DNA from 2 places in the Micromonospora sp. DT43 genome. Region 2 is predicted to be linked to the other one. Evidence: riboswitches for the same ligand, from Rfam matches in the RefSeq annotation. Region 2 holds a riboswitch; the other holds the start of a gene.
What was found. A riboswitch is a leader RNA that binds a small molecule or an ion and turns the genes downstream of it on or off. The one in region 2 is predicted to bind ZMP and ZTP.
Positions count from the first base shown of each region.

Region 1: it holds a riboswitch for ZMP and ZTP, as region 2 does, so the genes downstream of both, ACLQ26_RS31560 (glycine hydroxymethyltransferase) here and ACLQ26_RS21690 (bifunctional 5,10-methylenetetrahydrofolate dehydrogenase/5,10-methenyltetrahydrofolate cyclohydrolase) in region 2, are expected to answer to the same signal.

Region 1 covers NZ_JBNCKR010000021.1:84,401-93,546, reverse strand. Annotated here, with positions in the region: partial or broken gene ACLQ26_RS31580 (alpha/beta hydrolase) at 1-490, shown strand, start outside; gene ACLQ26_RS31575 (alpha-hydroxy acid oxidase) at 609-1,709, shown strand; gene ACLQ26_RS31570 (PLP-dependent aminotransferase family protein) at 1,713-3,041, shown strand; gene ACLQ26_RS31565 (hypothetical protein) at 3,041-3,301, shown strand; gene ACLQ26_RS31560 (glycine hydroxymethyltransferase) at 3,423-4,859, opposite strand; ZMP/ZTP riboswitch at 4,879-4,968, opposite strand; gene ACLQ26_RS31555 (SDR family NAD(P)-dependent oxidoreductase) at 5,097-5,903, shown strand; partial or broken gene ACLQ26_RS31550 (hemerythrin domain-containing protein) at 5,965-6,420, opposite strand; gene ACLQ26_RS31545 (Type 1 glutamine amidotransferase-like domain-containing protein) at 6,582-7,199, shown strand; gene ACLQ26_RS31540 (hypothetical protein) at 7,279-7,404, opposite strand; gene ACLQ26_RS31535 (NAD(P)H-hydrate dehydratase) at 7,479-8,348, opposite strand; gene ACLQ26_RS31530 (histidine phosphatase family protein) at 8,332-9,063, opposite strand.
Region 2 covers NZ_JBNCKR010000009.1:130,898-140,043, forward strand. Annotated here, with positions in the region: gene ACLQ26_RS21645 (sulfurtransferase) at 1-512, opposite strand, end outside; gene ACLQ26_RS21650 (metal-dependent transcriptional regulator) at 613-1,302, shown strand; gene ACLQ26_RS21655 (hypothetical protein) at 1,322-1,870, opposite strand; gene ACLQ26_RS21660 (DUF5522 domain-containing protein) at 1,963-2,223, opposite strand; gene ACLQ26_RS21665 (MFS transporter) at 2,343-3,620, shown strand; gene ACLQ26_RS21670 (alpha/beta fold hydrolase) at 3,630-4,484, shown strand; gene ACLQ26_RS21675 (MerR family transcriptional regulator) at 4,518-5,450, shown strand; gene ACLQ26_RS21680 (DUF2332 domain-containing protein) at 5,453-6,388, opposite strand; gene ACLQ26_RS21685 (hypothetical protein) at 6,702-6,920, opposite strand; ZMP/ZTP riboswitch at 7,135-7,217, shown strand; gene ACLQ26_RS21690 (bifunctional 5,10-methylenetetrahydrofolate dehydrogenase/5,10-methenyltetrahydrofolate cyclohydrolase) at 7,231-8,130, shown strand; gene ACLQ26_RS21695 (vitamin B12-dependent ribonucleotide reductase) at 8,292-9,146, opposite strand, start outside.

The sequences.
Region 1 (9,146 bases), on a different contig from region 2:
CGGCGTGGACCCGACCCGGCTGGCGGTGGGCGGGGACAGCGCGGGCGGGAACCTCGCCGCGGCGGTGAGCCTGCTCTGCCGCTCCGGCGGGCCCGCGCTCGTGGCGCAGCTGCTGGTCTATCCGAACACCGACGTCAGCGGCGAGCCGTCCGGCCCGGTCGACGACGACCCGGCGCTGTTCAACCGCCGGTCGGTGGCCTGGTACCGCACGCACTACCTGGCCGACCCGGAGCACTCTCGGGACCCGCTGGCGTCGCCACTGCTCGCCGACGACCTGGCCGGCCTGCCTCCGGCGCTCGTGGTCACCGCCGAGTTGGACCCGCTGTGCGCCGAGGGGCAGCGCTACGCGCAGCGGCTGCGCGACGCCGGTGTGCCCACCCGCCTCGACCACTATCCGCAGATGATCCACGGGTTCTTCGCCATGCCCGGCGTGTTCACCGACGGCAGGCGGGCGCAGGCGGTCGCGGCGGCGTTCCTGCGGGAACGCTTCGGGCTCCCGCCGCAACGCGACGAACCAGCCGCCGGCCAGGCGGACAACGGCCCGGCCGTCGCTGGTCCGGCCGACGTCGGTCCGGCCGACGCGGGGGTGCGCGGTGGCTGAGCCGGTGCTGGCCGACCTGCCGACCGGGGCGCCTGCGGTGACGTTCGCCGACTACGGGCAGCGGGCGCGGGCCGTGCTGGCCCCGGACGTGTGGGACTACGTCGCCGGCGGCAGCGCGGCCGAGGTGACCCTGGCCGCCAACCGGGCCGCGCTGGACCGGGTCGCCGTGCTGCCCCGGGTGCTGCGCGGGGGGCACGACGTGGATCTCGGCGCCCGACTGCTCGGCCGGCCGTACGCGATGCCCGTCGGGGTGGCCCCCATGGCGTACCAGCGGCTCGTACACCCGGACGGGGAAGTGGGCCTCGCGGCGGCGGCCGGCGCGGCCGGCGTGCCGTATGTGGCGAGCACGTTGAGCAGTACGCCGATCGAAGAGATCACCGGGGCCGGCGCGGAGGTCTGGTTCCAGCTCTACTGGCTGCGCGAGCGGGCGCTGGTCCGCGACCTGCTGAACCGGGTCGTCGCGGCGGGCTGCCACGCGCTGGTGGTCACCGTGGACGTTCCGGTGCTCGGTCGACGCCCGCGTGACCTGCGCAACGCGTTCCGCCTCCCGGCCGACGTGGTCGCCGCGAACCTGCCGCACGGCCGGGACGCGTTGGCGCACACCGGCGCCCCCGGCGTGTCCGGGATCGCCGCGCACACCGAGGCGTCGTTCGAGTCGGCCCTGCGCTGGGCGGACCTGGCCTGGTTGCGGGAGCACGTCGACCTGCCGCTCGTCGTCAAGGGGCTGCTGGATCCCCGCGACGCGATCGAGGCGGTACGGATCGGGGCGGACGCGGTGGTGGTGTCCAACCACGGCGGCCGGCAGTTGGACGGGGCGCCGGCGAGCGTCACCATGCTGCCGGAGGTCGTCGACGCCGTCGGCGACGGCGCTCAGGTGCTGCTGGACAGCGGCATCCGTGGGGGCACCGACGTGCTGCGGGCGCTGGCGTTGGGCGCGGCGGGTGTCCTGGTGGGTCGTCCGCTGCTCTGGGCGCTGGCCGTCGGCGGGCGGCGCGGCGCGCAGGACGCGTTGGCGGTGCTCGCCGCCGAGGTGCGCGACGCCCTGACCCTGGCCGGTTGCGCCGACCCGGCGGGGGCGGCCGAGCTGCGGACGCTCGGGGTGGGCTGAGCGGTGGCCGCGACCGAGCCTGCCGACCTGAGCGTCGCCGACCTGCACCCCGCGCTTGGTGACCCGGCGCTGACCTCGATGAACTTCCTCAACGAGGTGTCCGAACGCTATCCGGCGGCGGTGTCGCTCGCGGCCGGACGCCCGTACGAGGAGTTCTTCGACGTCGCGGCGGTGCACCGGCACCTGGACACGTTCCACAGGCACCTCGTCGACGAGCGGGGTCACACGCCCGAGCAGGCCCGACGGCTGCTGCTGCAGTACGGCCGGACCAAGGGCATCGTGCACCACCTCGTCGCCCGCAACCTCGCTGTCGACGAGGGGATCACCGTCGACCCGGAGACCGTCGTGGTGACCGTCGGCTGCCAGGAGGCGATGTTCCTGGTGCTGCGGGCGTTGCGGGCCAGTCCGGCGGACGTGCTGCTGGCGGTCGCCCCGACCTACGTCGGGCTGACCGGGGCGGCCCGGCTGGTGGACCTGCCGGTGTGGCCGGTCGCGGGTGGGCCGTCCGGGGTGGACCTGGATGACCTGCGGGCACAGGTACGCCGGGCCCGGGCGGAGGGCCGCCGGCCGCGCGCCTGCTACGTGCTGCCCGACTTCGCCAACCCGTCCGGGGTCAGCATCGACGTCGCCGACCGACGGCGGCTGTTGGCGCTGGCCGCCGAGGAGGACCTGCTGCTGTTGGAGGACAATCCGTACGGGCTGTTTCCCGTCGAGGACGGGCCGCGTCCGCCCACCCTCAAGGCGCTGGACACCGACCGTCGGGTGGTCTACCTCGGTTCGTTCGCCAAGACCGTGCTGCCCGGCGCGCGGGTCGGTTACGTGATCGCCGACCAGCGGGTGGCCGGGCCGGACGGTCGGGTCGGCCCGCTCGCCGACCAGCTCGCCATGATCAAGAGCATGGTCACGGTGAACACCTCGCCTATCGCCCAGGCGGTGATCGGCGGGCGGCTGCTGGAGCACGGGTGCAGCCTGGTGCCCGCGAACACCCGGGAGCGGGCCGCGTACGCCCGCAATCTGCGTCATCTCGTCGCCGGGCTGGCCCGGCGTTTCCCGGATTCGCCCGGCCGGCCGGCGGCGGTGCGGTGGACGGTGCCGGCCGGGGGGTTCTTCGTGGTGGTGACCGTGCCGTTCGCTGTCGACGACGCGCTGCTCGACCGCTCGGCGCGGGACTACGGCGTGCTCTGGACGCCCATGGCGCACTTCTACGACGACACGGCGCCGGTGTGCGCGCTGCGGTTGTCGGTGAGCGCGGTGACACCCGAGCAGATCGACACGGGGTTGGACCGGCTCGCCGCCCTCATCACCGACGAGCTCCTGCGTGGACGGTCATAATGGGCCGCATGGTTGCCTGGGAGTACGCCTTGCTCGTCCGCCGCTATCAGGGACAGGGCCGCAATTTCACAGTCTCGTTCGTCTGGTACGGGCCGGACGGATCGCGTAAGGACATCACCGCCTACGGCGACACGGCCATCGCGCACCTCAACCGGGCCGGCCGGGAGGGCTGGGAGCTGGTCTCGGCCGCCGAGGACGTGAACAACGTGCAGGGCAGCACCGAGGTCCACCGCTATCACCTCAAGCGTCCCCTGAACTGACCCCCGGCCGCCCGCCGGGGCGGTCACAACGGTGAGCGGTATACCGCGGAGTCATAGTTATGACGCCGCGGTATACCGCTCGTTGGGGCGAGTGCCGCCGACCGCTCGGCCGGCGCGACAGTCAGGCCAGGTCGATGGCCGGGTAGAGCGGGTACGGGGCCAGCAGGTCGGTGGCCTGGCGGGCGATCTTGTCGGCCAGGTCGGCGTCGAGCGTGTACTTCGCCTTGGACGGGGTGCCGTCGGCGTTGGCGCCGGCGGTGGTCTGGGTCAGCACGGTGTGGATCAGCTCCGCGGTCTGGTCCATCTCGGCGGTGCCCAGCCCCCGGGTGGTCAGTGCCGGCGTGCCGATCCGGATGCCCGACGTGTACCAGGCGCCGTTCGGGTCCTGCGGGACCGAGTTGCGGTTGGTGACGATGCCCGAGTCCAGCAGGGCCTGCTCGGCCTGCCGGCCGGTGAGCCCGTAGCCGGACACGTCGATAAGCACCAGGTGGTTGTCGGTGCCGCCGGTGACCAGCTTCGCGCCGCGGCGCAGCAGCCCCTCCGCGAGGGCCTGCGCGTTGTCGACGATCCGCTGGGCGTAGTCGGCGAAGTCGGGGCGGCGGGCCTCCGCGAGGGCGACCGCCTTGGCGGCCATCACGTGCGGCAGCGGACCACCGAGCACCATCGGGCAGCCCCGGTCCACCTGGTCGGCCAGCTCCGGCTGGCAGAGCACCATGCCGCCGCGCGGGCCGCGCAGCGACTTGTGGGTGGTGGTGGTGACGATGTGCGCGTGCGGCACCGGATCGAAGTCGCCGGTGAAGACCTTGCCGGCCACCAGGCCGGCGAAGTGCGCCATGTCGACCATGAAGGTGGCCCCGACCGAGTCGGCGATCTCCCGCAGGATCCGGAAGTTCACCTTCCGGGGGTACGCCGAGTAGCCGCCGACCAGGATCAGAGGCTTGAACTCGCGGGCCGCCTCGGCCACCCGGTCGTAGTCGATCAGGCCGGTCGCCGGGTCGGTGCCGTAGCTGCGCTGGTCGAACATCTTGCCGGAGATGTTCGGCCGGAAACCGTGCGTGAGGTGACCACCGGCGTCCAGCGACATGCCGAGCATCCGCTGGTTGCCCAGCTCGCGGCGCAGCGCGAACCAGTCGGCCTCGCTGAGGTCGTTGACCTGGCGGACCTGGGCCTTCTTCAGCGCGGGGGACTCCACCCGGTCGGCGAGCACCGCCCAGAAGGCGACCAGGTTGGCGTCGATACCCGAGTGCGGCTGCACGTACGCGTGCGCCGCGCCGAACAGCTCACGGGCGTGCTCGGCGGCGAGGGCCTCGACGGTGTCGACGTTCTGGCAGCCGGCGTAGAAGCGACGCCCCACCGTGCCCTCGGCGTACTTGTCGCTGAACCAGTTGCCCATGGCCAGCAGGGTCGCCGGGGAGGCGTAGTTCTCGCTGGCGATGAGCTTGAGCGACTCCCGCTGGTCGGTCAGCTCGGCGCCGATGGCGTCGGCCACCCGCGGCTCGACAGCCCGGATCACCTCGAGGGCGCTCCGGAATGCGGTGGATTCGGCGTTGTGCGACATGCGACCTCCAACAGACGTGCGGGAAGGCCCAGGCGCTCGGCAAACGTCCGTGTGACGGGGCCGCTCCCCGATGGTTATCCATCCCCACGCGCCAGTAACGGCCCGCGCCGATCCTACCGGGGTCGGCCGGGGCGGACCCGGCCGACCTACCGACGTGACACGCCGAGGTGGTTGGACCGCCCGTGGGAGGGCACTTCAGAGAGGTCTGCCGCACCCGTAGGAGAGGAGTCGACAACCATGACCACACCGACCACCGGCCGTCCGCTCGCACTTGTCACCGGTGCGTCCAGCGGAATCGGCTACGAGTTGGCCGTGCAGTTCGCCGAGCACGGCTTCGACCTGGTCGTCGCCGCCGAGGACGACGGCATCGCCGCGGCCGCCGACAAGATGCGCCGCGACGGCGGTGCCCAGATCCAGCCGGTCCGCGTCGACCTGTCCACCGAGCAGGGCGTCGAGGAGCTGGTGAGCGCGGTCGCCAGGACCGGACGTCCCCTGGACGCGCTGGCGCTCAACGCCGGTCGGGGAGCCGGCGGCGCGTTCGTCGGCGGCACCAACCTGCGCGACGAGTTGGAGATCGTCGATCTCAACGTGCGGTCGACCGTGCACCTGGCCAAGCGACTGCTGCCCGGCATGGTCGAGCGGGGCGCGGGCCGGGTGCTGTTCACCTCGTCGATCGCCTCCACCATGCCGGGACCGTTCCAGGCGGTCTACAACGCGTCGAAGTCGTTCGTGCAGTCCTTCGCCGAGGCGCTACGCAACGAACTGAAGGACACCGGCGTCACGGTGACCGCGCTGATGCCCGGCCCGACCGACACCGCGTTCTTCGAGCGGGCCGAGATGCAGGACACCCGGGTGGGCTCCGGGAAGAAGGACGACCCGGCCGAGGTCGCCGCGCAGGGCTTCGCCGCGCTGATGAAGGGTGACCAGACCGTCACCGCCGGCTCGCTGGTGAACAAGGTGCAGACGGCCGCCGGGAAGATCATCCCGGACAAGCTCAAGGCCGAGCAGCACCGTCGGATGGCCGAGCCGGGCTCGGGCGACTGATCCGCGGTACGCGACGAGGGGCCCGGCATCGCGCCGGGCCCCTCGTCAGGCGGTGGTGGGCTCAGGCCGTCACCGCGTCGCGTGCCTTCTTGATCGCCTTCGGCTGGGTGGGGGTACGCGGCGCGTCCGCGCGCAGCGCGATCATCTTCTCGCCGATCTCCTGGAGCTGCTTACGTCCCAACGCCTCGCGGACCTTCGGGAACCACTCCTCCTCTTCCTCCTCGACGTGGTGGGTGACGTTCTCGATCAGCACTGTCGTCTTGGCGTTGAAGCGCTCGTCGTCGGCGTCCATGGCGGCCAGTTCGAGGCAGAGCACGTCCGCGACGTGGTGTTCCTCGTACGACTCGAGGATGTCGTCCTCCAGGTCGGGCAGGAGCCGGCGGACCTCCGGGTACATCACCTCGTTCTCCAGGTAGGTGTGGACCGTGAGGGCCTCCAGGATCTGGTTCACCAGCTTCTGCCGCTTGCTCGCCGGCTGTCGCGTCCGCGCGAATCCTGCGAGTGTCCGGGAAAGGCCTGCGAGTGATCTTGCGAGCCGTCCGGAAAATCTTGCGAGTCACCCTTACATGCCGGGTTGGTGGCGCGATGCCGAGTTATCCGGGGTACTCCTCTGGAGCGCCGGCGCCAGCTCGCAACGGACGAATTCCCACTCCGGGCGCGTAGCGCCATACTGCTTCGATGCGCCTGTACCTGTCGTCGTTCCGTACCGGAGCGCATCCTGACCAGCTTGTCGCCCTAGCTGGCAACGGCCGGCGCACCGCCTTGATCCCGAACGCCCTCGACGGGCTTCCCACTGAGACGCGTGAGACCGGCCTGCGGCGCGACCTTGACGATCTCGAAGCGGTTGGCCTCGACGTCACGCTGATCGACTTGCGTGAGCCCGCCATGGTGTCCAGCCTCGCCACCTACGACATCGTGTGGGTCCGTGGCGGCAACGTTTTCGTGCTGCGCCGGGTCCTGGCCGACACGGGCGCCGACATTGTGCTGCTCGATCTGCTACGTCGCGGCGCGGTCGTCTACGGCGGCTACAGCGCCGGTGCCTGCGTCCTGGCCCCTGACCTGAACGGTCTGGAACTCGTCGACAACCCCGCCGCCGTCGCCGAACCGATCATGACCGGGCTTGGCCTGCTTGACCGCCCGTTCGTGCCGCATGTGCGTTCCCCCGGCCATCCGGAGACCGCCGCCTGTGACGCCGTGTCGGCCGCGTACACCAGCGCAAGGAGGCCACACTGGGCGCTGCGCGACGGTGAGGTGCTACTCGTCACCGAGAACCAGACACGACTGCTGCCTGTATAGCGCATCCGCAAGGTAGTTCCGGACGCCTTAGTTCGGAATCGTCCGGACCTACCTTGCGAGCCGCTGGTCACCGCCGTGATCATCCGCAACCTTGAGCCGGATGCGACGCCGGCCCCTCCTCGGCATCCTGGAAGGCCTTGAACAGACGGCGCATCTCCTTGTGGTCCTCTTTGAGCAGGACGATGGCATCGGTCGACACCGGCATGACCCCCCCTGAAAAGTCTCGGCTGGTGGGGTTCCGGTACCCCCACGCCGAACGGGGAAACAGGTGAAACCGCCTCAGACCGTCGCCAGGGTGCGCGGGATCTCGTCGAGCAGTTCCCGGGCCAGGAAACCGATCCGGCCATAGCGGGGGATCAGCCGCTGGCCGCTCACCGAGTGTGCGAACGCCCCCCAGCAGGCGGCCTGCGCCGGGTCGGCGCCCCGGGAGAGCAGCCCGGCCAGCAGGCCGGCGAGCACGTCTCCGCTGCCGGACGTGCCGAGCCCCGCGTCCCCGCTCTCCTCCCGCCAGCCGCGCCCGTCCGGGGCGGCCACGTGGCCGTAGAGCGAGACGACGGCCTCGTACCGGTCGGCCAGCTCGGCGGCCTCGGCGCCCAGGTCGTCACCCGGATCCCGGCCGAGCAGGTGCCCGGCCTCGGTGACGTTCGGGGTGAGCACCACCGGGCGGCCCGAGCCGACCAACAGCTTCGGCTCGTGGCTGAGCGCGCCCAGGGCGTACGCGTCGAGGACCAGCGGGGTGTGTTGCCCCGCCGCCTCCAGGACGAGATCCAGCAGCCGGCCCGTCTCGTCGATGCCCTTCAGGCCGGGGCCCAGCGCCACCACGTCAGCGGCGCCGACCAGCTCGCCGAGCTGGCCGTCCCGATCGGCGGCGACCGCGCCGTCGGAGGTCTCCGGCAGCCCGACCACAAGCGCCTCGGGCACCTGGATGCTCAGCGTGGCCGCGGTGGACTCGGCGGCGGCGAGCTGGAGCACCCCGGCGCCGGCGCGCAGCGCGGCCACCCCGGCGAGCAGGACCGCCCCGGGGGTGAAGCGGGACCCGCCGATCACGAGCACGGTGCCCCGGCTCTCCTTGCCGCCGGCCGGCACCGGCAGCGCCCAGTCCCGCAACAGCCCCGGCGTGATCACCTGAACCTCAGACCGGTTCGGCATGGATCTCGTCCTCCCTGGTCGGCTCGGCGCCCTGCCGGTGCAGGTGGCCGATCTCGTTGAATCCACCAAGCGTCAGCCGGCCGTCGTCGTCGGCGGTCCAGTCGGTGATCGAGCAGTTGGCGATCACGTGTTCGCGGGTCAGCGCCATCAGCTCCGGCTCGGTCAGCCCCTCCACCAGGTAACGCAGCAGGAAGACCAGCGCGTCGTGGCCGAAGAGCAGCACCCGCTGGCCCTCGTGGTCGCGGCGCAGGTCACCGAGCAGCGTTCGCAGTCGCAGCGCCACGTCGGTCCAGGCCTCACCGCCGGGCGGCCGGTAGTAGAACTTGCCCAGCCGGTCGCGGCGCTCGGCCTCGTCCGGAAACCGTCGGCGCACCCCGTGCCCGGTGAGGCCGTCGAGGATGCCCAACTCCCGGTCGCGCAGCCGCTCGTCCCGGCTCACCGGCACCCCGGTGCCGTGCAGCGCCAGCTCGGCCGTGGACACCGCCCGCAGGTACGGCGAGACCACCGCCACGTCCGGGCGCCGGTCCTCGGGTAGCCCGGCGAGCCAGCGGCCGGTCGCCCGAGCCTGCTCCTCGCCGGTGGGGGAGAGCGGCACGTCGGCGTCGCGGTGGCTGAGCCCGATCAGCTCCGCGCCGTCAGCCTCGGCCCGGGTGGCCGCCACGTTCGCGGTGCTCTCCCCGTGCCGGATGATCCAGAGCGTCGACAGTTCCGCCATGCCGACCCCCTACCCGGGCGCCGCACCGCGTAACCGCGCCTTGGTCGGCTGGGGGCGGCAGCGCGCCAGGCTGGTCCGGCCGG
Region 2 (9,146 bases):
GCATCGTCGGCGCTCGCCAGCGCGGCGGCCTGCCCGGCGTCCAGCACCGGAAGATCACCGGGGCGTACCTCGACGTCGCCGTCGGCCGGAGCGGACGCGGTGGTGGAGACCTGTCGTCCGGCGGCGACCCAGGCCGGGAAGCCGCCGTGCAGCAGGCGCACCGGCCGGTGCCCGGCCCAGCGCAACGTCCACCAGGCGCGCGCGGCGGCCAGGCCGTCACCGCCGTCGTACACCACAACTGGGTGACCGGCGCGGACGCCTGCCGCCCGCAGCGCGGCCCGCAGCGCGTCCGGGTCGGGCAGCGGGTGCCGGCCGCCGGCCCCGGGCGGCCCGCACAGCGCGGTGTCCAGGTCGACGAAGACCGCGCCGGGCAGGTGACCGGCCAGGTAGTCGTCATGGCCGGGCGGGCCGGTGAGCCGCCAGCGGACGTCGAGCAGGGTGGGGGGATCGGCGTGGTCGAGTTCGACGGCGAGCCCGTCGACCTCGACGAGCAGCTCCTCGGTACCGGACATGGCGACCATCCAACACCATCCGGGACGGCAGCACGCGGTTCGGCGGCGGTCGTCGGCCACGCCGCGGGGTAGCATCGTGCACCGGAGGGCCGCTGACGTTATGAAGTCTCACGACCTGGTCGACACGACCGAGATGTACCTGCGCACCATCCTCGAGTTGGAGGAGGAGGGGGTGCCGCCGCTGCGTGCCCGGATCGCCGAACGGCTGCAGCAGAGCGGCCCCACAGTGAGCCAGACCGTCGCCCGGATGGAGCGCGACGGCCTGCTCACCGTCGAGGGCGACAGGCACCTGACGCTCACCGCGCTCGGCCGCGGCAGCGCCGTCTCGGTGATGCGCAAGCACCGCCTCGCCGAGCTGCTGCTCGTCAACGTCATCGGGATGCCCTACGAGGAGGCCCACGAGGAGGCCTGCCGCTGGGAGCACGTGATGAGCGACGCCGTGGAGAAGCGGGTGTACGACCTGCTCAACCGGCCGACCCGTTCCCCGTACGGCAATCCGATCCCGGGGCTTCAGGAGCTGGGCTCGCCCGAGGCGGAGACCACCGAGGCCGCCGAGGGCGAGCGCAACCTGGCCTTCCCCGGCCTCTCCGGGTCGGTCGTGGTGCGGCGGATCTGCGAGAGCGTGCAGAAGGACGCCGACGTGCTGCGTCAGCTGCACGCCGCCGGTGTCGACCCGGGCGCCACCGTGACAGTGGCCCAGGAGCGCGACGGGGTGTCGATCGACCGTTCCGGCGACCGGGTGCGGCTGCCCCGCGAGGTCGCCTCCCGGGTCTTCGTCGCCGCCAACTGACGCACCGCGCACCCGGGCGTCACAGCGCCCGGGTGTCCACCTTCCGGGCCAGCGCGACCAGGTCCGTGGCCATCTTCTCGGCGGCCGCGCGCTCGGCGTCGCGGGCACCGGTCCAGGCCAGCGTGGCGAGGCGTCCGTCGGTGGCCAGCCAGCCGACCTCGGCGACCGGCCCGTGCCCGCCGGTCGCGGCGACGGTACGCCGGTACGCCTGCTGACCCAGCCCGGTGACCTTCGCCGCCTTGCCGGGCACCACGTCCGCGCCGAAGGTGGCCTTGTCGATAGTGGTCTCGGACACGCTGAGCATCAGCTCCGGCAGCGCCGCGCTCTCGGCCCGGATGACACACGTGTGTGTGTCGCCCCGCTCGCTGGCCGCCGCCACGTCGAAGCGCACCTTGACGAGCTGCTCGATCACCGCGAAGTCCAGCAGCCGGCAGGCGCCCCCGGAGGAGGCCGCCGACACGTCCAGGGCGACCGGCGCCGGCGGCGGCACCGCCACCGGCTCGGCCTCGGCGGCACAACCGCTCACCAGCAGGCCCGCCAGCCCGGCGACCACGATCCGCCCGCGCACGCTCCACCCTCTCGCCGACCGACGGCGGAAGGCGCCCGCCGGATGTCCGTCGGAAACCGTACGGGGTGTCCGGGTCGGGCGGAAGTCCTCGTTTACACCTTTCCCGTCGGTGGATCGTCCACGTACGGGCAGTGGCGGCAGCCGCGTCCACAGCACGTGCCACGGCGGGCCAGGAAACCGGCGCTGAGCACGAACAGCCCCGTCGCCGGGTCGAGGTAGCCGGCCTCCCCTGCGGCCAGCGCGGCGGCGTGCGCGGCGAGGATCCGGGTCCGCTCGGGGTGGTCCGGCGGCAGCCGGGACGGGTGCGGCTCGGTGAGCGGCCGATCCGCCAGGGGTCGTCGCTCTCCACTCACCCGCAGAAGTCTAGGGAGGACCCCTGCCGACGGAAATGCGGTGCCGGCCGGAGTGACGCCCCGATAGAGTCCGCGGGCCGCCGGCCGGTGGCACTTACCCGCACGGACAGGCGGCGACAGTGAGTCAGCAGGTGGAGCAGTCTCCGGCGGTCGCGACGGGGACGACCCCGTCGCTGTGGCGCAGCCGGAACTTCCTCCTGCTCTGGGGTGGTCAGACCGTCAGCGAGCTGGGCACCCGGATCGCGAACGTGGCGGTGCCGCTACTCGCCGCCGACACCCTGCACGCCAGCGTGTTCCAGATCTCCCTGCTGACCGTCCTGGCCTGGCTGCCGTACCTGCTGTTCTCCCTGCCGGCGGGCATCGTCGCCGACCGGCTCGACAAGCGGCGGCTGATGATCGCGTGCGACCTGGGTCGGGCCGCGCTCCTGCTGTCGGTGCCGGTGGCCGCCCTTGTCGGCCACCTCGCCCTTCCCTTCCTGTACGCGGTGGTCGGGCTCGGCGGCGTGCTCACCGTGCTGTTCACCGTGGCGTACAAGACCCTGCTGCCCCGACTGGTGCCGGCGGACCTGCTGGTGGACGGCAACGCCAAGCTGACCATCAGCCAGGACGCCGCCGAACTGGTCGGCCCGACGGTGAGCGGCGCCTTGATCGGGCTGGTCGGCGCCGCCCGCACCTTCCTGGCCAACGGATTCGCCTTCCTGGTCAGCGCGCTGACGCTGATCCTGATCCGGCAGCCACCGGTACGCCGCGAGCCCGCTCCCCGCGTACCCCTGCGGGTGGAGCTGACCGACGGGCTCGGCTTCATCCGGCGACAGCCGATCCTGGTCAGCATCCTGGCCTGCACGACGTGGTCGAACTTCTGGGTGATGGCGTCCGCCTCGATCGAGGTGACCTTCCTGGTGCGGGAGCTGCACGCCGCGCCGGTGCAGGTGGGTCTGGTCTTCTCGGTCAGCGCCGTCGGTGGGCTGGTGGTGGGGGTGCTGGCCGCCCGCCTGTCGGCCTGGCTCGGCTCGGCCCGGGTGATCTGGGTGGCGATGACCGCGCCGGGCCCGTTCTATCTGCTGATGCCGTTGGCCCGACCCGGCTGGGGACTGCTGCTCTACGGGTTCGGGCTGGCCGCGTTCTCGGCCAACGTGGTGCTGTTCAACGTGGCGGCGATGTCGTACCGGCAGCGGATCACCCCGTCGGCGATCCTCGGCCGGGTCAACGCCGCGTTCCTCTGGATCTGTTTCGGGGTGGTCCCGCTCGGCGCGCTGACCGGCGGCGCGCTCGGCACGGCGCTGGGGCTGCGCGGGGCGCTCTGGGTGTGCGTGCTGGGCACCTGGGCGGCGTGCCTGTTCGTGGTCTGCTCGCCGCTGCGCCGAATGCGGGACATGCCGCCGCCGGTTTCGTCGTAGGGTCCGACGATGGCCACCTTTGCCGCGCCGGACGGGACGGCGCTCGCATACCGGACCCTCGGGGGCGGAGACCCGCTGGTCTGCCTGCCGGGCGGCCCGATGCGCGACTCCGCGTACCTCGGTGATCTCGGTGGCCTGGGCGCGCTGCGGACGCTTGTCGTTCTCGATCAGCGGGGCACCGGCCGGTCGGCGGCGCCGGCGAACGTCGCCACCTATCGCTGCGACCGACTGGTCGACGACGTGGAGGCACTGCGCCGGCACCTGGGCCTCGACCGGCTGGACCTGCTCGGGCACTCCGCCGGCGCCAACGTGGCGGTACAGTACGCGGCCCGGCACCCCGACCGGGTGGGCCGGCTCGCGCTTGTCACCCCGAGCACCCGAGCGGTCGGGTTGCCGGCGACGGCCGCGCTGCGTCAGGAGGTCACCCGCGCCCGCGTGGCCGAGCAGTGGTTTCCGGCGGCGGCGGAGGCCCTGGACTCCATGGTGGCCGGGTGGGCCAGCCCGGAAGCCTGGCAGGCGATCGCGCCGTTCTTCTACGGCCGGTGGGACGAGGCGGCCCAGGCGCACCAGGCTGCCGAGCCCGGCCAGCGCAACGAGGAGGCGGCGCGGATCTTCGGCAGCGAGGACGCCTTCGACCCGCCGGCCACCCGTGCCGCGCTCGCTGCGCACCGAGGCGCGGTGCTGCTGCTCGCCGGTGAGGTCGACCTCGGCGCGCCGCCCGGCCTCGTGGCCCAGTTCGGCGAGTTGATTCCCGGCGCCGAGGTGGTCGTGCAGGCGGGCGCGGGCCACTACCCGTGGCTCGACGACGCCGAGGCGTTCCGCACAACGCTCGCGGCGTTCCTCGCCGGCCCGGCCGGTGCTTGAGTCTCCACCGGGGGGAGACAGCAGGGTGGGGGCATGGACGGGGAAACGCGGTACACGATCGGCGACCTGGCCCGGCGGAGCGGCCTGAGCGTCAAGACCATCAGGTACTACGCCGACAGTGGGCTCGTGCCGCCCACCGATCGGAGCCCGGCCGGCTACCGGCGGTACGGCCCGGACGCCGTCGCCCGACTGGAACTGGTCCGGACGCTGCGCGACCTGGGCGTGGACCTGGCGTCCATCCGGCGGGTGGTGGACCAGGAGGTGCCCCTGCACGAGGTGGCCGCGGCGCACGCCGAGGCGCTGGCCGTGCAGATTCGGGTGCTGCGGCTGCGCCGGGCGGTGCTCACGGTGGCGGCGCGACGCGGGTCGGGCCCGGCGGAGGTGGACGACCTGCACCGACTGGCCCAACTCAGCGCCCGGGAACGGAAGCAACTGGTGGACGACTTCCTGGACAGCGTCTTCACGGGCGACCCGCCGACGTACCCGGGGGTGATCGTCTCGATGACGCCGGAGCTGCCCGACGACCCGACCACCGAGCAGGTGCAGGCGTGGCTGGAGCTGGCCGAGCTGTGCCGGGACGCCACCTTCCGGGCGAGCATGCGGCGGCTGGCGCGGCAGCACGCCGCCGACCACGACGTACCCGGGCCGCCCCGCCCGGACGCCGTCGCGATCGTCCGGGACGGGGTGGTCGACGCCCTGGCCGCCGGTCTGGATCCGACCGGCCCGGAGGCCGAGCCGGTGGTCGCGGCCGTCACCAGCCGGTACGCGCGACTGCACAACCTCCCCGACGACGCCGACCTGCGCCGTCGGCTGCTGGACCGGCTGACCCTGGCGAACGACAGCCGCCGGGACCGCTACCTCGACCTGCTGTCGGTGCTCAACGGTTGGGCGACGGGTGGCGGGGTGACGCCGGCGGTGGACTGGTTCAGTCGCGCGCTGCGCTCCCGGCTGCCGGCGAGGGCCTGATCTCAGCCGAACCAGGTCATCGCCTGACCGTGGCCCCGAGCCCAGGCCAGCGGCTTGCCGTCGAGCGCGAGGACGTTGTGCAGCGCCGCGTCCGGCGGGTCGGGCAGCCCGTCGTAGGGCAGCACCTCCGGGGCCTCGTTGGCGATCCAGTGCCCCGGCAGCTCACGCACCAGCCGGACGAACGCCTCCCGGCGCGCGACGGGCACCTGGTAGAGCACCGACGTGTGGAAGACGACAAGCGTCGCGTCCGCCGGCGCCCGCGCGGCAAGCGCCGCCAGGTCGTCCACCAGGTCACCGCGGACCAGCAGCGGCGGGTCGGCCGCGGCGATCGCCGCCGCGGCGCGCAGCCGGGCCCGCCGGTGCGCGTGCTCCGGCCAGATCAGGGCGTCCAGCCAGGACACGTCGCCGGGGTCGGTCACGTCGAGCGGGTTCAGGTCCAGGCCGGCCCGCCACACCACCTGGGGTACGCGCGCCGGCGGCACCACCCCGCTGGCCGCGCACTCCAGGATCGGCGTGCCTTCGCCGACCTCGTGCTCGCCGTAGCGGTAGGCGTACCGGTCGGGATAGAGGCAGAGGCCCGCCGACGCGCCGACCTCCAGCAGGGCGAGGGGCTGCGGCAACCCGGCGAGCACTGGCAGCAGGACCGCGCACCGGCCGGCCTCGTTCGTCTGGGTTGCCCTTCTTCGCAACTCCGTCTCGATGACCGGCCAGTGCGCCACCGTGTAGTCGTGAAAGGCGACCGGGTCGTCGACCGGCCCGCCCAGCCAGCGCACGACGCCGAACAGCAGGTTGGGTTGTCGCTTGCCGGGCGGGAGCGTGTCGAGCAGGGCGAGCAGGTCGCCGTCGTGGGCGACGGCCTGGGACAGCCGCTCGTACGTCGGTGAGACGCCGTGCGCCTCGCGGTTACCGAACTCGACGTACGCCTCGCTGGTTGTCATGCCCCGATGCTCGCAACATCGCGCCGGCTTTTCAGCCCCGCGGCCCCGGTGCCACCGGCGGCCTTCATCACGTTGACTCCTATACCGGAGAGTCATACTTATGACCCTCAGGTATACCGCCCAACGGCGACAGGCCTTCGGGCCGGGACGACGGACAGCATCAGGAAGCCGACTCCGATGAGACCCTCCCAGGCCGGCGCCTGACTGCCACCGTCGACGGACCCGCCACCTTCCAGCGCCGCGAGAACACCGCTGACCACCAGGTACGGAAGCATCGGCACCAGGAAGCCACCCGCCACCCAGGCGAAGAAGATCAGCGGTCGCGCGGGGAATCCGCCTGCCCCAGTCCTGGGCCAGCGCCAGCCCGACGGTGCAGCGCGACAGCGATCCAGACGACCTTGACGAGCAGGTACAGGGACATGGCCGACGCCGCCGAGTAGCCAGCGACCTTGCGGGCGGCGCTCCACCCCGCGCCGATGTCCCGCTCGGGCGGCACGGCCGCCACCGTCACGCCGACCTGTGCATCCGTCACTGGCCCCGCCCTCCGCCGCTACGCCCCATCCGGCTCCGGCTTTGACTCCGACCCGGCGATCCTCTCCCGGGTGTCGGCCGTCGGGATCCCGCCGTGGTGGGAGCTTCGTGCCGCATCGTCCCCCGGCCGAGGGAACGGCTCACGGCGCGAGCGTGGCAGGTGATCCCCGCCGCGCGTCCCCCGCTGGGCGACCGCCTCGCCGATGGGGCATCATCGGAGCACCGGCGACTGGCGGCACGGGGATGGTTGGAACCATCGGGGAGCCTCTCGCGGACGTCGACCGCCTGGGCGCCCGCGTCGAGGGGCAATCATGACCACGACCAGCGAATCTCTAGAGACGCACACCACACCCGGCGAGGCTCGGCTCCTGCCGGGCGCACCCGTCGCCGACGCCATTTTCGCCGAGGTCGCGGCCGCGGCCACGCGCCTCCGCGGCCGCGGGATCACACCGAGCCTCGCCACCATCCTGGTGGGCGACGACGACGCCAGCGCCGGCTACATCGGCATCAAGCAACGTCAGGCTGCCGCGCTCGGCTTCGACTCCCCGCACGTGCACCTGCCCGCCACCGCCACCCAGGCCGATCTGCACCGGGCCATTGCCACGTTCAACACGGATCCGGCCGTGCACGGACTGCTCGTGCAGTACCCCGTTCCGGGGCATCTGGACTACGACGCGGCGTTGCAGACCATCGACCCGGACAAGGACGTCGACGGCATGCATCCGCTGAACATGGGACGTCTCGCCGTCGGCCTGCCCGGCCCGTTGCCGTGCACCCCCGCAGGCATCGAAGCCCTCCTGGCGCACCACGAGATCCCCGTCGCCGGCCGCGAGGTAGTCATCCTCGGTCGCGGCGCCACCCTGGGCCGACCCCTGGCGATGCTGCTCGCCCAGAAGCGCCCGACGGCCAACGCCGCCGTCACAGTCGTACACACCGGCGTGCCCGACTGGGCCCGCTACACCCGCCGCGCCGACATCCTCGTCGCCGCCGCCGGCGTACCCGGGATCGTCAAGCCCGAGCACGTCAAGCCGGGCGCCGTCGTCATCGGCGCCGGCGTCCGCTACGCCGGGCGGCGGCTCCTGCCGGACGTGGACGAGGCGTGCGCCGAGGTCGCCGGCGCCATCACGCCCCGGGTCGGCGGGGTCGGCCCGACCACGGTGGCGATGCTGTTCCGCAACGCCGTCCGCGCCGCCGAGCGCGCGAGCCAGTAGCCGCTGCGGCCTCGGTGGGTGATCGCGGGTTCGCTGAAGTCGGGGTGTCCGGGCGGGCGCGATACCCCGGCTTTCTGAAACCCGAGTGACCATGTGGACGGCGGAAACGGCGCTGCCCCGGCTCTCCTGGCAGGAGGGCCGGGGCAGCGCTGATGCGTACGTCAGCTGCAGCCGCTTGTGGAGCCGCAGCCCTCGCAGACGTAGCAGCTACCGGCGGGGCGCATCTTCGTACCGCAGGTGAAGCAGAGCGGCGCGTCCGCGGCCTTGCCGATCACGGCCTCCAGCAGTTCGGTGCTGGAACCCACGCTCGGGGCCGGCTTGGCGGCGGCCACGTCGGCCATCTCCTGGGCCGGCTGGGCGACGGCCTCGGTCTTGGCCGGAGCCTCGACCGGCGCGGACGACGCCATCGCGGTGAGCTCGGCACCGGTGACGGCGGTGGCCTCCGCGTCGGCCTCGGCCCGCAGCTGGGCGGCCCGCTCGCCGGCGGTGAAGATGCCCAGCTCGGCGCGGCGCTCGTAGGGCAGGAAGTCCAGCGCCAGGCGACGGAAGATGTAGTCCATCACCGAGGCCGCCATGCGCACGTCCGGGTCGTCGGTCATACCGGCCGGCTCGAAGCGCATGTTCGTGAACTTGCTGACGAACGTCTCCAGCGGCACGCCGTACTGCAGGCCGATGCTGATGGCCACCGAGAAGGCGTCCATCACACCGGCAAGCGTCGAGCCCTGCTTGGACATCTTGAGGAACACCTCGCCGAGGCCGTCGTCCGGGTAGGACGACGCGGTCAGGTAACCCTCGGCGCCACCGACGGAGAAGCTGACCGTCTCGGACGGGCGCTTCTTCGGCAGGCGCTTGCGCACCGGCCGGTACTCGATGACCTTCTCGACCGCGGCCGGTGCGGCCGGTGCCGTCTCGACGGCGGCCGGCTCGGTGGCCTTGTTGGACTTGGCCACCGAGAGCGGCTGGCCGACCTTGCAGTTGTCCCGGTAGATCGCCAGCGCCTTCAGGCCGAGCTTCCA